2 regions of the Dietzia sp. SL131 genome follow, and region 2 is predicted to be linked to the other one. Evidence: predicted binding sites of a transcription regulator. Region 2 holds the regulator's gene; the other holds the start of a gene.

Region 1 (7,575 bases), 640 kb from region 2:
GAGGTCGCGGGCCTCGGCGGTGCCGCCCAGGATCAGCACGCTCATCGGTCCGCCCCCGGCGGCAGCAGCGGCAGTTCCGGAGCGCCCGAGCGGGCCAGCTCGAGCAGCGCGTCCAGGTCGAGGTGCTCCTCGGCGAGGTCGGCGAGCAGGTCGAGCCGCGCCTCGCGGGCCCGCGCGAAACTCACCCCGGAGGCCGGACGCACACGACCCGCGCCGCCGGAGCCCTCCCCCACGCCGCCGGAGCCGCCGACGACCTCGGCCAGCAGCGCCGACCGGAAGCCGTCCGATTCGAGGGTTCCGTGCCACATGGTGCCGAACACGCGGCCCCGCCGGGCTCCGCCGGGGAACTCCTCGTCGTCGTCGACCCGCTCGGCCCCGCCGCCGACGCTCACCCTGCCGTGGTGGATCTCATACCCGCCCACGTCCTGACCCAGCGCGCGTCCGGTCGGCAGTCGCAGGACCTTCTCGGCGCCGAAGCGAGTGGTGGCGGGAAGCAGTCCGAGGCCGGTCACCCGCGCACCGGGCTCGCCCTCGATGCCGTCCGGGTCGGAGATCTCCCCGCCGAGCATCTGGAAGCCGCCGCAGATCCCCAGCACCGCGCCGCCGCGCTCGACGTGGGAGGTGAGCGCCCGGTCGAGGCGCCGGGCGCGGAGCCAGGCGAGGTCGTCGAGGGTGGCGCGGGTCCCGGGGACGACGACTAGGTCCGCCCCCGCGAGGTCGCGGGGCTCCGTGACGTACTCCAGCTCCACGTCCGCTTCCAGGCCGAGGGCGTCGACGTCGGTGAAGTTGCTGATCCGCGGCAGACGGATCACGGCCACCCGCAGGGTGGCGGCGGCGTCGGCGGCGCGGGGACCCACCGCGAGGGCGTCCTCCGAGTCCAGCCAGAGGTCGGGATTCCAGGGCAGCACCCCGTGGACCGGCCGGCCGGTGAGGTCCTCGATCTGCCGCAGCCCGGGGGCCAGCAGCGTCGGGTCGCCGCGAAACTTGTTGATGACGAACCCCGCGACCAGCCGCTGATCGGCGGGCTCGAGCAGTGCGACCGTGCCGTAGAGGGCGGCGAAGACCCCGCCGCGGTCGATGTCCCCCACCACGACGACCGGCATGTCCGCGTGCCGGGCCAGGCCCATGTTGACGTAGTCGCTGGAACGCAGGTTGATCTCGGTGGGGCTGCCGGCCCCCTCGCAGATGACGAGCTCGTGACGGGAGGCGAGGTCGTCGTAGGCGGCGTACGCGGCCTCGGCAAGGTGGGCCCGTCCGTCGACGAAGTCGCGGGAGGACACCGACCCGGCCGGCTGTCCCATCACCACCACGTGACTACGCCGGTCGCCGCCGGGTTTGAGGAGCACCGGGTTCATCGCGGGCTCCGGGGCCACGCCCGCGGCCAGCGCCTGGATCCACTGCGCGCGCCCGATCTCGGCGGTGCCGTCCGGGCTTGTGCTGTGCGGACCTGTGCTGTGGGGGGCGGCGACCACCATCGAGTTGTTGGACATGTTCTGGGCCTTGAACGGGGCCACGTCGATGCCGCGTCGGGCGAACGCCCGACACAGTGCGGTGGTCACGACGCTCTTTCCGGAATCGGAGGTCGTACCGGCGACGAGCAGTGAGTCGACCATGGAGATCGATTCTAGTCGGGCGCTCCGGGCCCGCCTGACCGGGCCGACCCGCGTCCGCGGTGGGGTCGCGGCGTGGTGGTGGGGCCAGCTGTGGTGGGGCCAGCGGGGCTCGAACCCGCGACCAGCGGATTATGAGTCCGCGGCTCTAACCAACTGAGCTATAGCCCCCCGCACGCGCCGGGTATGTCACCGGCACGCGCCGCGCAATCGTAGCAAGACGTCAGGAGTCTCCGGCGGGCCACCAGACCGCGCGGACGTCGGCCAGTCCGTCCTCGACGACGGCGGGAGGGTCATCCCACACCTGCACCCGTCTCCCGGGAGGCGCATAGGGCGGGGACCCAGGGTCCCCGGAGCGGACGAAGTCGACCCACGACCGGTGCATCGCGTCGACCAGATCCGGAGGCGCATCCGCTCCGAGGTAGGCCCGCACGTTCGCGGCTTCCGGCACCGACCAGAAGAACGGCAGGTCCGCGCAGTGCACGGCGCCGCGGCCCTCGGCCCAGCGGAAGTCGTACACCCAGGTGGGCGCGCCGGCCGCCACCCGGGTCTCTGCCGCCCGCACAACGGTCGAGTGGATGGTCGCGGCGTCGACCACCGCCCCCACCGCCCGGCGCAGCGACTTGCCCGCCGACTGTCTGGCCAGCGCGCGCAGTCCGGTGGTGGGCAGTTCCTGGGACCGCAGGATCATCGCGGCACCCGGCACCAGCGCCGGACCGGGGAGGGCCCGGACGACCCCCTCGAACTCCGTGGCCGTGGAGCCGATGAGCAGGGGCAGGGCGAGCCCGGGACCGCTCCCGATGCCCTCCAGGGGCGGGACCGGGACGGTGTCGTCGCCGACCGTCGGCCGGAACGGCATGAGGAAGGGATTGTCCTTGCGCAGGCGCCGGTGGAATTCGTCGACGGCGCCCCGCCCGCCGGCGGCCAGTTCCGCCGCGGTCGTGCCCTTGGGGGCCTGAGCGGCAGGCGATCGCAGCACCGCGGGCGACGAGGCGATCCCCCGGTGGAACAGGCCGACCGACAACGGCGAGGCGAGCAGGCAGAGCACCGCCCCGCCGCCCGCCGACTGACCCGACACCGTGACCTGCCCGGGGTCGCCGCCGAACGCCGCGATCTCGTCGCGGACCCACTCCAGGGCCATGATCCAGTCCCGCACCCCGCGGTTGTCCGGGGCGTCGGGGAACGCGGTGAACCCCTCGACGCCCAGGCGGTAGCCCACCGAGACCACGACGATCCCGGCGCGCGCGAAGGCGGTCCCGTCGAACCAGGGCTGGTGCGACGACCCGGACTCCCAGCCGCCGCCGTGGATCCACACCAGAACCGGGTGGCCCGTGCCCTCGGTGGGAGCCCACACGTCGACGTGCAGGATGTCCGTGCCGGCGACGATCGGCTCGGGGATCGCCGGATCGGGGTCGAAGCGCAGCCGCTGCGCGGTGGCCGCCGGCCGGGTGGCGTCGCGGACGCCCGGCCACGGTTCGCGGCGGACCGGGGCGGCGAACCGCAGGTCGCCGACGGGGTCCTCGGCGTACGGAATGCCGTAGTAGCGGACCACATCCCCCAGATCGGTGCCCTTGACGCGGCCGGTGGACAGCGCGATCTCGACGTCGGTCATGGCGGCCAGATTAGCGACGACAGCTGAGATCCCCCGGCGATCACTGCTACCAAGGGGAGATGACAAGTGATAGGGACCTGATCATTGAGCGTCTGGCCGACGTGGCCTCAGCGTTGGACTCACGTGACTGGGACGGGCTGGGCGAGCTGTTCACCGAGTCCGCCACCGGGTACGGCGCGACCGGTCGGCAGGCGATCATCGAGAGGGTCAGGGAGCACCTCGGGGGCTGCGGACCGTCCCAGCACCTGTTGGGCAACCATCGGGTCCAGCTCGCCTTCCACGGAGACGAGGACCGGGCACGAAGCCTCACGTACGCGCGGGTCCTCCACCTCGGTGCCGGGGACCAGTCCGATCTGTCCTACGAGTGCCTCGGCGAGTACTCGGACCTGTGGACCCGCACGCCGGAGGGCTGGCGGATCGACTCGAGGAGGTTCCACATCAGCTTCGACCGAGGCGATTTCCGGACACTCCAACCGGGCTGATCGCCGACTGCCTCCCATGGGAGGCGGCTTCGGGTCGTACAACGACAACGGTGATTGGGGCGGCTACTGACGATTCCGGCGTGTTCGACCCCTGGGTCACCCAGATGACCACGCTGCTGACCACGGTGGTGTCAACGACGCTGGATGGTCCCCTCGACTGGCCGGACGCGGCCATCGTCAGCGGAAACGCCGTCGAGGTGGTCGCTCGCTTGAAGCAGCAATCCGACGTGTCGTTGCGCTCGCACGGCAGCTTGTCGATGAACCGGGCGCTGATGGCCGCCGATCTGGTCGATCGGGTGCAGGTGACGGTGTTTCCCTGGCGCAGTGGGTGGGTACCAGGTTGGGGTGAGTGATCGAAAATGATCGAACCCTTGTGCTAGTGCGCCGGTGCGGGTATTGTCGAATGTAGGTTCGATGTCGGTGGCGGAGGGGGTGGAATGGTGACGACGACGAGTGCACTGTTCGCCGTACCCGAGCCCCTCGGCATGGTCGACATGGAGGCCGTCAGCGAGGCGGCCCGTGCCGCGACGTTGGCGCAGAACCGCGCCGGGGCCACGCGGCTGGAGGCGGCGCATGTCCTGGTCGACCAGTTCGCCCGGGCCGCCCAGGCACAGGCGGAGCAGGCCGACGAGGCCGGCGCCGGTTCGCGTCGGCCCGCGTACGCCCGGCTGGATCCGGAGGCCCGGGCCCGCGATCACCTCGTGGCGGCGTGCCAGCTCACGTGCTGGCACGCCGCGCGGTTGGTGACGGCCGGGACGCAGATCCACCGACGGCTGCCCCGTCTGCGATCCACGGTCGACCGCGGGCTACTGCCCGAGCAGTTGGCGGTCGATATCGCGTGTCGCCTGGCGGAGGTGTCCGACGCGATCGTGTCGATCGTGGAGGACGAGGTGGTCGCGCGCTTCACGGACGATCTCGACGGTGGCGACCGGCCGACCCGCAACGCGGTGGACTCGGCGATCGATGACGCCGTGGAGCGACACGACCCGGCTGCCGCGCAGGACGCCGCCGCCGCGGCGGCCGCCACCCGCTCGGTCCGATTCCGCGGCGACCGGAACGGCATGGCCACGATGTGGGCCAGGCTCACCGCCGCCGATGCCGAACTCCTCCGTCGTCGCATCGAGACCGATGCGTCGGCCGCCTCGGCGGACGGACTGGACGGTTCCCTGGACCAGCTCCGCGCCGACGCCCTCGCCGCGCTCGCCGTCTATCCGCCTGCTGGTGACCCGTCCACGACCAGCCCCGGCCCCGGCTCCGACACTGACTCCGCGTCCGAGCACGACGGCATCGCACTCGGCGACGTCAGGCTCGGGGCGGACCTCCCCCGGCCCACGCTGGGTAACGCCGCGCGGGCCGGTCAGCCGATCCGCATCAGCGTGATCGCCTCCGCGGCCCGGGGCCTGCCCAACCGTGTCGAGTTCGTCCACGGCACCTACAGCAGCGTCGAATGGCTCTGCACGGAACTGCTCGAGGGCGACGACGCGAGCGTGCGGTTCGAGCTCATCGACCCCGCCCCCGGCGTGCTCGACTCCCCCGAGCACGCCCTGCGGTACATGATCACCCCCGCGATGGCCGAGCGAATCCGCATGCGCGACGGCACCTGCCGGCACCCCGGGTGCTCGGTTCCCGCCGAGGCCTGCGACGTGGACCATGTGATCGCGTTCAACACGAAGGACCCCGAGCTCGGCGGGCCGACCACCGAGTGGAACCTCGTCTGCCTGTGCCGCAAACACCACCGGGAGAAGACGTTCGGGACCAACGCCTACCGGTCCGGGCCGTTGGGTGAACTCGTCATCATCACCGACACCGGACACGAACACCGCACCCGACCCAAGGGCCCCTTGGCCCGTGCCCGTGACGCCATCTGGGAACGCGAGTGGAACGCCTTCGCCGACCGCATCGTCGCCGACGACGGCACACTCATCAATCCGCCGGGTCAGGACAGGTACCGACCCCGCAGACGGCCGGCCTGACCAACTCAGCAGTCGCCGACGCCCACCCATTCGGAGACGCCGTCGGTGAAGCGCTGCCGCTTCCAGATGGGCACCCCGTGCTTGAGACGCTCGATGAGCTCCGAACACGCCGCGAACGCCTCGGCCCGATGCGGCGCCACGGCGACCACCACCACCGCGACCTCGCCCACCGGCAGAACGCCCACGCGGTGGACGGCCGAGACGCGGACCGTACGCCCGGAATCGGACGCCGAGGTGTGCTCGACCGCGACCTCGTCGCAGAGCCGGGCGAGAGTGTCCCGGGCCGTGGGGGGAGCGGAGTGTGACCTCGAGCTGCTCGAGAGCCGTACCCTCGACGGCCGGATCCAGGAGCTGATCTACCGGCCCACCCTGCACGCCCCACCCGGCTGACCACCCTGAAATGCAGACCAGGTCAGTGGCTCGGAAGCCACTGACCTGGTTGCTGAGCTCCCCCAATTGGACTCGAACCAATAACCCTTCGATTAACAGTCGAATGCTCTGCCAATTGAGCTATGGGGGATCACTGCTGGCGCCCGGCGGTGATGCCGGATACCGAGAACTCACCTTAGTGCGCCGCAGGCCGACGAACCAAATCGGCTGGTCAGGCGATATCCGGAGTAGCGCCGACCGCCTGGTTCAACAGGCCGCGCCGGTACTCCTCCAGAGCCACCAGATCACCGAACAACGCGGAATAACCCTCCGGGTCCTCGGCGGGGCTCATCCGCTGCACCTTGGACTTGAGGTCCGCGATCTGACCCGAGACCCACACCTCCTGCAGACGCGCCAGGACACCGGAGATGTAGCGGGGCAACGCCTCCTCGGACACGCGCAGCGTCTCCACCGCGAGGCTCCCGACCAGTCGGCGCAGCCCGTCGTCGCCCAGCCCCTCGGAGACCTCGGAGACCCAGTTCGCGCCGCTCTTGCCGGCCGCGCACCCCCCAGCCTTCGACAGCGCCTGCGCGATCGTGGCATAGGCGGGGTGAGTGTAGCACTCCTCCGGCAGCGAGTCGAAGAGCGGCCCGGCCAGCCCCGGGTACTGCAGGGCCGCCTTCACGGCCTCCCGCTGGGGCCACAGCACCGGGTCCGCGGCGGCGGGGATGGGCACGCCCGCCGGCACCTCCGGCGTCTGCGGAGCTGCGCGGCCGCCGGCCTCGTCGTCGTCGTATCCCCCACGTCCACGACCCGCGCCGCCCCCACGCTCGGCGGTGTCCCACCCCGGTCGGGCTCCCCCGCCCGGTCCACCGGGGGCACGCTTGCGCAACCCGGGACCCGACCCTGCCGACCGCGCGCGGCCCTTCTTGCGCGCCTCCTCGCGGACGCGGCGCACCACCGTCGCCGGGTCGTCCCAGCCGACCCAGCCGGCGAGCTGGCGAGCGTACTCGTCACGCAGCGTCGAATCGCGGATGTCCGCCACCACCGGCACCGTGCGACGCAGTGCCTCCACACGCCCCTCGGCGTGGTCGAGGTCGTAGTCCTCGAGCATCGAGCGGATCGCGAACTCGAACATCGGCACCCGCGCGGACACGAGATCCCGCACCGCCGCGTCGCCCTTGTTCTGACGCAGGTCGCACGGATCCGTCCCCGGCGGGGCCACCGCCACGAACGTCCGGCCGGAGAACTGCTGATCCCCCGAGAACGCCCGGAGCGCGGCCTTCTTGCCGGCCTCGTCACCGTCGAAGGTGTAGATGATCTCGCCGCGGAAGTAGTTGTCGTCCAACATCAGGCGCCTCAGCGTCGACAGGTGGTCCTCGCCGAACGCGGTGCCACACGCGGCGACCGCGGTCGTGACGCCGGCCGCGTGCATGGCCATGACGTCAGTGTACCCCTCGACCACGACCGCGCGGCGCTGCGAGGCGATCTCCCGCTTGGACAGGTCCAGACCGAAAAGCACCTGCGAC
Region 2 (7,575 bases):
CCGATGGGGGAGTCCGGGTCGATCTGGATCTCGATGTGCAGACCGTTGTTGCACAGCAGGACCGAGGACGGGCTCGAGGGCTCGCCGAGGTAGCCCACGAACTTCTCCGGGGCCGCCAATCGGGTGCTCGACCCGTCGGACACGGTCACCTGCAGGCCTCCGTCGACCACGGCGTAGGCCGTGGAGCCCACGTGGCTGCCCGACGCCAGCGGTGCGGCGTCGTCGAGGAACTCACGGGCCCAGTCGATGACCTTGTCGCCGCGGACCTTGTTGTACCCCGAGCCCTGCTCGGCGCCGTCGGACTCCGGGATCGCATCGGTGCCGTAGAGGGCGTCGTAGAGCGAACCCCAGCGGGCGTTACCCGCGTTGATCGCGAACCGGGCGTTCATGACCGGCACGACGAGCTGCGGGCCGGCGACCGTGGCGATCTCCGCGTCGACGTTCTCGGTCGTGACGGAGACGGACTCGGGCTCGGGAACCAGGTACCCGATCTCCTGCAGGAACGCCTTGTAGACGCCCGGGTCGATCGGCGCCGGGTTCTCGTGATGCCAGGCGTCGATCTGGGACTGCAACCGGTCGCGGGTGTCGAGCAGTTCGCGATTGCGGGGGGCCAGCTCGGTGAAGATCTCGGAGGCGCCCGCCCAGAACGCGTCGGGATCGACCCCGGTGCCCGGGATCGCCTGGGAGTTGACGAAGTCGTACAGGACCTCGTCGACCTGGATTCCGCCGACAGTGATGCGTTCGGACATCGATGCTCTCCTGGAGGTAGGGGACCGTTCTCCAAGTCGACTCTAGTGGGCGTACCGTCCGGCATCATCCGACATTTCCACAGTGCGGAACGGTCCCCGCCGGCGAGTACGATTTCGCCATGACTTCGACGCGCCAGGCCTCGCAGCCCGACGGTATCGCCTTCCTCAAGGGCCACGGCACCCTCAACGACTTCGTGATCCTCCCGGACGATCAGGCCGACCTGGACCTCGACGTGTACCTCGTACGAGCACTGTGCGATCGGCGTGGCGGAATCGGCGCCGACGGAGTCCTGCGGATCGCGACCGCCGGAGCCCTCGTCGACCGCGGCGTGCTCGCGACCCTGCCGCCCGGCGTGGACGGTGCGGACTGGTTCATGGACTACCGCAACGCCGATGGTTCCATCGCGGAGATGTGCGGCAACGGGGTCCGGGTCTTCGTCCACGCCCTCGTCGCGACCGGGAGAGCGGAGGCCGGCTCGATCCCGGTGGGCACGCGGTCAGGGGCCCGCCCCGCCGAGGTCCTCTCACACTCGGGTGTTGACGCGGTGGTGCGGGTGGACATGGGGGAGCCGCGTCTGCTGGGTCTGTCCTCGGCGGAGGTCGGTGGCCGGACCTTCGCGGGACTCGCCGTCGACATGGGCAATCCGCACCTCGCCTGTGTGGTCCCCGATCTGGACGCCGCGGGCCTCGCCGGGCTGCCGGTGCAGGAGGCCCCGGTGTATGACCGGGACTTCTTCCCCGACGGCGTCAACGTCGAGATCGCCACCCCGATGGTGGACGGTCGGGTCTCGATGCGGGTCCACGAGCGGGGATCAGGGGAGACCATGTCCTGCGGAACCGGAATCGTCGCGACCGCGGTCGCCGCGCTGGCCGACTCGGGGGAGGCGACGGGCGACGTCGTCGTGGTGGTCCCCGGCGGCGAGGTGGAGGTCTCACTCACCGAGGCCGGGTCCTCGCTCACTGGGCCGTCCACACTCGTCGCCCGCGGTCATTACCACCGTGGTCGGTAGCACACCGTCTCGCACGGGACACCGGGGGCCCGGTGTGAGAAGATGAACCCGAATGACTACTGATCACACGGCCGCTGACCGGCCGACACGCGACCTCGATCCGTCCATCGGTGATTTTCAGCTCGAGGAGAGATCCTCGATGCGCCGGGTGGCGGGGCTCTCCACCGAACTCCAGGACGTCAACGACGCCGAGTACCGCCAGCTCCGACTCGAACGGGTCGTGCTCGTCGGTGTCTGGACCGAAGGGTCCGCCGCGCAGGCGGACGCCGCGATGGCCGAGCTCGCCCAGCTCGCCGAGACCGCGGGATCGGAGGTGTGCGACGCGCTCATCCAGCGGCGTGACAAGCCCGATGCCGCCACCTACATCGGGTCGGGCAAGGTCAGCGTCCTCAAGGACGTGATCGCCGCGACCGGCGCGGACACCGTCATCTGCGACGGCGAACTCACCCCTGGACAGTTGCTCGCGCTGGAGAAGGCGGTCAACGTGAAGGTCATCGACCGTACCGCGCTGATCCTCGACATCTTCGCGCAGCACGCCACCAGCCGTGAGGGCAAGGCCCAGGTGACCCTCGCCCAGATGGAGTACATGCTCCCCCGTCTGCGTGGGTGGGGCGAGTCGCTGTCGCGCCAGGCGGGCGGTCGTGCCGGGAGCAACGGCGGCGTCGGTCTCCGTGGCCCGGGTGAGACCAAGATCGAGACCGATCGGCGTCGGATCCGCGAGCGGATGGCCCGTCTGCGCCGGGACATCAAGGGGATGAAGCAGGCCCGGGACACCAAACGGCACCGACGGCGTTCCACTCCGGTGCCGTCCATCGCCATCGCCGGCTACACGAACGCCGGGAAGTCGAGCCTGCTTAACAGGATCACCGGAGCCGGCGTCCTGGTTCAGAACGCCCTGTTCGCCACACTCGACCCGACGACGCGCAAGGCCGAGTTGCCTGACGGCAGAGCAGTCGTCTTCACGGACACCGTGGGATTCGTCCGACACCTGCCGACCCAGTTGGTCGAGGCGTTCAGGTCCACACTGGAAGAGGTCGTCGACTCCGAGTTGCTCCTCCACGTCGTGGATGGTTCGGATGCCTTCCCGCTCCGCCAGATCGAGGCGGTGCGCAAGGTGATCAACGAGGTGGTCGAGGAGCAGAACGCGGAGCGGCCTCGGGAACTCCTGGTGATCAACAAGATCGACGCCGCGGATCCCGTGGTCCTCACCGAGTTGCACCACGCGCTGCCCGACGCCGTGTTCGTCTCGGCGGTCACCGGGCAGGGTGTCGACGAACTCCTCGAGCGAATCACGCAGATCGTCGCCTCGGGGGACACCGAGGTGACCCTGTCCGTCCCGTACTCCCGCGGGGACGTGGTGTCGCGGGTCCACGCCGAGGGCGCGGTGGTCGAGGAGGAACACACCCAGGACGGAACCCGGCTGGTGGTCCGCCTGCCCGCGTCCGTGGCCGGCGAACTGGACGAGTTCGCCGCCCGCGGTCCACATGACGGCGCCGCCTGACCCCTTCGGGGACGGGCGGCGCGTCGTTCGAACCGGGACTCAGAGTTTCCGGAACACTGTCACGACCTTGCCGAGGATCGTCGCGTGCTCGCCCGGAATCGGGCTGAACGACGGATTGTGGGGCAGCAACCAGACTCCGCTCGAGTCGTTCCGGAAGGTCTTGACCGTCGCCTCCCCGTCGATCATGGCGGCGACGATCTCCCCGTTGTCCGCGACGTTCTGCCGCCTGACCACCACGTAGTCGCCGTCGCAGATGGCGGCGTCGATCATCGACTCGCCGACGACCTTGAGCATGAACAGATCGCCTGATCCGACGAGGTCCGACGGCAGGGGGAAGATCTCCTCGACGGCTTGCTCCGCGAGGATGGGCCCGCCCGCCGCGATCCGGCCGAGCACGGGGACGTAGACGGGTTCGACCGCGCCGCCCGGACGCTGGGGCTCCGGAGCAGGTGACCGACGGCCCCGTGACTTCTGCCCCGGGACACCGTGGACGTCGACCGCCCGCGGCTTGTGCGGATCCCGCGTCAGGAAGCCCTTCTTCTCCAGCGTGCGGAGTTGATGCGCCACCGACGACGTGGACTGCAAGCCGACCGCGTCCCCGATCTCGCGGATGCTCGGCGGATAGCCACGCTCCTTGACGGTGTCGTGGATGTGGAGCAGAACGCTCTTCTGTCGGTCCGTCAGTGACTCGAAATCGGGCTTCGGCATCTCGTGTGGTCCCTTCGGCGAATGGATGTTCGACGCTGTGATCTGTCTACACCCTAGTGCCACGGGCTGCGGCGCGCCACACACGTGTTCGAAGAAATTCCTCCGTGGATCGTGACTGTGTCGGAGTCGCGTGATACAACTCTAGGGGAGTTCGGATTCGAACAGATGTACTGAGAAACACATACAGGTGTGCGAATCACGATCGCACACCGTATCGAGTAGGGAGCCACCATGACCGTTGTCGAGCTTCAGTCCCACCCACGTCCGGCCGCGCGGTGGACCGAGGTCTGCCCCGACGACCATCGTGGACGGGTCGCGCACCTCGACCGGCCCGGTGACGTGTCGGCGCGGTCCACCCGTGCGCCGCGACGCCCCCTGGCCCGACCGGAGGGCAGCCGGCCCGCCGTCACGTCCTCGCGTGCGGAGAATCTCGTCCGGCCGCGGGTGACCGCCCGTCCGGCCGCCGTCACGTCGGTCGCCCCGGGTCGCCGTGTGCTCGTGCGCCCGGTCTCCACGGACCGCGTGCGGGCGTGCCATGTCGAGGCCCCGGCGTCCACCGGGGTCGTCGACGACGTGCCGGCCTGGGTGCTACTGGCGTGCGGGATCGCATTCGGCGTGATCATGCTTCTCGCAGTGGCCTTCCTCGGTGGACCCGCCTACGCGTGACCGGGCAGCGGGCCTCCTAGAATGGACCGTGGGCGGTTGTATACCGCCCCCGCGTTCCGTCAGGCACGATCCGGGACGCGTGAACTCCGGTCGACGAAGGGCCCCACGGGAATGTACTGCCCGACATGCCACCACGAGGACTCTCGGGTAATCGACTCACGATCCGTCGACGAGGGTCAGGCGATCCGGCGTCGACGGGAGTGCCCCCGGTGTGGACACCGGTTCACGACGCTGGAGACGCCCCTGCTGACGGTTCTCAAGCGGAACGGGGTGACCGAGGCGTTCAGTCGGGACAAGGTCGTCCGGGGTGTCCGCCGCGCGTGCCAGGGACGATCGGTTGACGAGGACGCTCTGCGTCGCCTCGCCCAGCAGGTCGAGGACGCTGTGCGATCCGGCGGTGCGTCCGAGGTTCCCGCCCACGAGATCGGGCTCGCCATCCTGGGCCCTCTGCAGGATCTGGACGAGGTCGCCTACCTGCGGTTCGCGTCCGTGTACAAGCAGTTCAGCTCGGCCGACGACTTCGAAGGCGAGATCATCGCCCTCCGGGAGCGCCGCGCGAGCCGCTGACCGCTCGGCGTCATCGGGATGACCGCGGGGCGAGCGCAGACGCGACCGCCTTGTCGATCCGCTCTGCCGATACCGGCCGTGCGGTACCCAGTGACTGCGCGAACAGCCCCACCCGGTACTCGGCGAGCATCCACCGCAGGTCGCGGCACGCCCGTGCGCCACCCGGCCGCCGTCGCAGCGCGGCGCACGCCTCCTCGACGATCGACTCGGAGCGGTTCAGCTTCGCCGTGAGTTTGCCGTGCCGGGCGGGTGACTTCTCCGCGAGGTCCAACCGGAGGCCGACCGCCCGCACATGTCGCTCCAGATGTGGAAGCACATCCGAGGGATGGCGGGCGAGGAATCCGCGCCCGACGAGGAAGTCCAGCGAGGGACGGACCTCGTCGGCGACGTCTGCCGGCGCCGCCGCCAGACGGCCCGACACGGACTGGGCGGCCATCAGCGCGGGAACCGCCGACGAGATCGCGGACGCCACCGCACCGGGGACCTCCGCCCGCGCAGTGGCCTGGAGTTCGTGGAACTCCGCGACCGTGAGAACCGGTGCGCCCTTTCGCCGGGCGATGATCCGCCCACTCGCGGCGAGCGACGCATCCGAGACCAGGGATTCCATCCCGCCATGCGGGTACTGGGTGAGCGCGAGCCGCTGCTGGACCGGGCGACCGCGCAGAATCGATGCCGTCGAGACCAGGCCGCCCGAGACCAGCGTGAGCACCGCCGACGCCTGGGTGGATCGACGCTCGTCCTCCGTGGCGCACGCCACGAGGTGAATTCCGTCCCCACCGACGCGCAGGGCGGGGTAGACGGTCACCTCGACACCGTCCACCGAGCCGGTGACCGACTGCGGGAGGTCGCCGATGGTGTCGGATGTCCACTCCCGGCAGGGCCCCTTGTCGGGTACCAGACGGGCGTTGAGGGTCGCCCGTACCCTGTCCACCAACCGGGTCCTCAACTGCGCGAGATCCGTTCCGGACGCCACGACCTCGTCGCCGTCGACCACCTCGAAGCGCATCCGGAGGTGGCCCGGTAGCTGGTTCTGATCGAAGTCACGCGGGTCGACCGTGGTACCGATCCGGGCAGACAGCGCTCGCGCGAGAGCCACGGACAAGGGGGCGGACCGGGGCGAGACGTCTCCCGCCAACAGGGACGCGAATTCGGCGGGAGGTGAACACAGTCGGCGCAGATACTTGGGGAGCGTGCGGAGCATCTCCGTGTAGAGCTCCTCCCGCAGCCCCGGCACCAGCCATTCGAACCCGGCGGTGGTGACCGAGGACAGCTGCGGCAGCGGGATGCGCACCGTGATCCCGTCGGTGGTGACGCCCGGATCGAACGCGTACCGCAGTTCGAAACTCCGCTCTCCCTGACGCCAGAGGGGCGGGAAATCGGCGGCATCGGGCACCGCCTCGGAGGTGCGTATGTCCTCGGGGGTGAGACGGAGGGCCTCCTGGTCGCGATGACCACGCTTCTTCCACCAGGACTCCAGATGCCGGCCGGAGGTGATGTCCTCGGGCAGGCGATCGAGATAGAAGGCCACCAATGCCTCGTCGTCGATCACCAGATCCCGACGGCGGCTCCGCGTCTCCAGTTCACGGGCCTGCTCCACGGCCTCGGCGTTCTCGCGGATGACCGGGACCCGGGTGACCAGGCGTCCTTCCACGATCCCGTGGCGGACGAGCATCTCGCGGGCGAGCGGGGCGTCGACCCTGGAGAGCAGGATCCGCCGCGCCTCCACCACGGTCAATCCCAGCAGCAGCACCTTCTCATACGCCATCGCCGCACCCTGGGCGTCCGACCAGTGCGGTTCGGAGTACTGGGTGCGGGTGAGGTGACCCCCGAGTTGTTCGATCCACCCCGGATCGATCCGGGCGACGTCACGCGCCCACAACCGGGACGTCTCGACGAGTTCGGATGCCATCACCCAGCGGGGAGGCTTCCTGGACAGGTCCGACCCGGGGAACACCTGGAACCGGATGCCCCGGGTGCCCCGGAACTCGCGGGTCTCCTCGTCTCGCATACCGACATTGGTGAGCAGACCGGTCAGGACCGCCTTGTGGAGGTCGTCCTCCGCGGCGTGTCCGGACGCGGGATGCCACCCTCGTTCACGGCACATGCTCCGCAGCTGGGAGTTGAGGTCCTGCCACTCTCGGATGCGTAGCCAGTGCAGATACTCGGCCTTGCACATCTTGCGGAAGGCGCTGCCGGACAGCTCACGGCGCTGCTCGGTGATGTACCTCCACAGATTGAGATATCCGAGGAAGTCGGAGGTCTTGTCCGCGAAGCGGCGGTGCAGCAGGTCTGCCTTGTCCCGCTCCTCCGCGGGACGCTCGCGGACGTCCTGCACCGTCAGGGCCGCGACCACCACCAGCACGTCCGACAGCGA

Evidence for each region. The regulator LexA, encoded in region 2, represses DNA repair genes until DNA is damaged. The targets are predictions, from matches to a motif close to CGAACANNTGTTCG.
Region 1: the regulator LexA is predicted to act here: its motif matches at 4,105-4,118, upstream of OVA21_RS04695 (HNH endonuclease signature motif containing protein).

What each region holds. Positions count from the first base shown of each region.
Region 1 is NZ_JAPPRI010000003.1:815,412-822,986, reverse strand. Features, by position in the region: gene OVA21_RS04725 (cobalt-precorrin-6A reductase) at 1-45, opposite strand, end outside; gene OVA21_RS04720 (cobyric acid synthase) at 42-1,613, opposite strand; tRNA gene OVA21_RS04715 (tRNA-Ile) at 1,705-1,781, opposite strand; gene OVA21_RS04710 (carboxylesterase/lipase family protein) at 1,834-3,222, opposite strand; gene OVA21_RS04705 (nuclear transport factor 2 family protein) at 3,282-3,704, shown strand; partial or broken gene OVA21_RS04700 (dihydrofolate reductase family protein) at 3,776-4,033, shown strand; gene OVA21_RS04695 (HNH endonuclease signature motif containing protein) at 4,142-5,677, shown strand; partial or broken gene OVA21_RS04690 (molybdenum cofactor biosynthesis protein MoaE) at 5,683-5,913, opposite strand; partial or broken gene OVA21_RS04685 (dihydrofolate reductase family protein) at 5,966-6,067, shown strand; tRNA gene OVA21_RS04680 (tRNA-Asn) at 6,125-6,197, opposite strand; gene dnaG (DNA primase) at 6,279-7,575, opposite strand, start outside.
Region 2 is NZ_JAPPRI010000003.1:1,451,395-1,458,969, reverse strand. Features, by position in the region: gene OVA21_RS07610 (malate synthase G) at 1-749, opposite strand, end outside; gene dapF (diaminopimelate epimerase) at 869-1,759, shown strand; gene hflX (GTPase HflX) at 1,812-3,260, shown strand; gene lexA (transcriptional repressor LexA) at 3,300-4,010, opposite strand; gene OVA21_RS07590 (hypothetical protein) at 4,200-4,634, shown strand; gene nrdR (transcriptional regulator NrdR) at 4,746-5,201, shown strand; gene hrpA (ATP-dependent RNA helicase HrpA) at 5,212-7,575, opposite strand, start outside.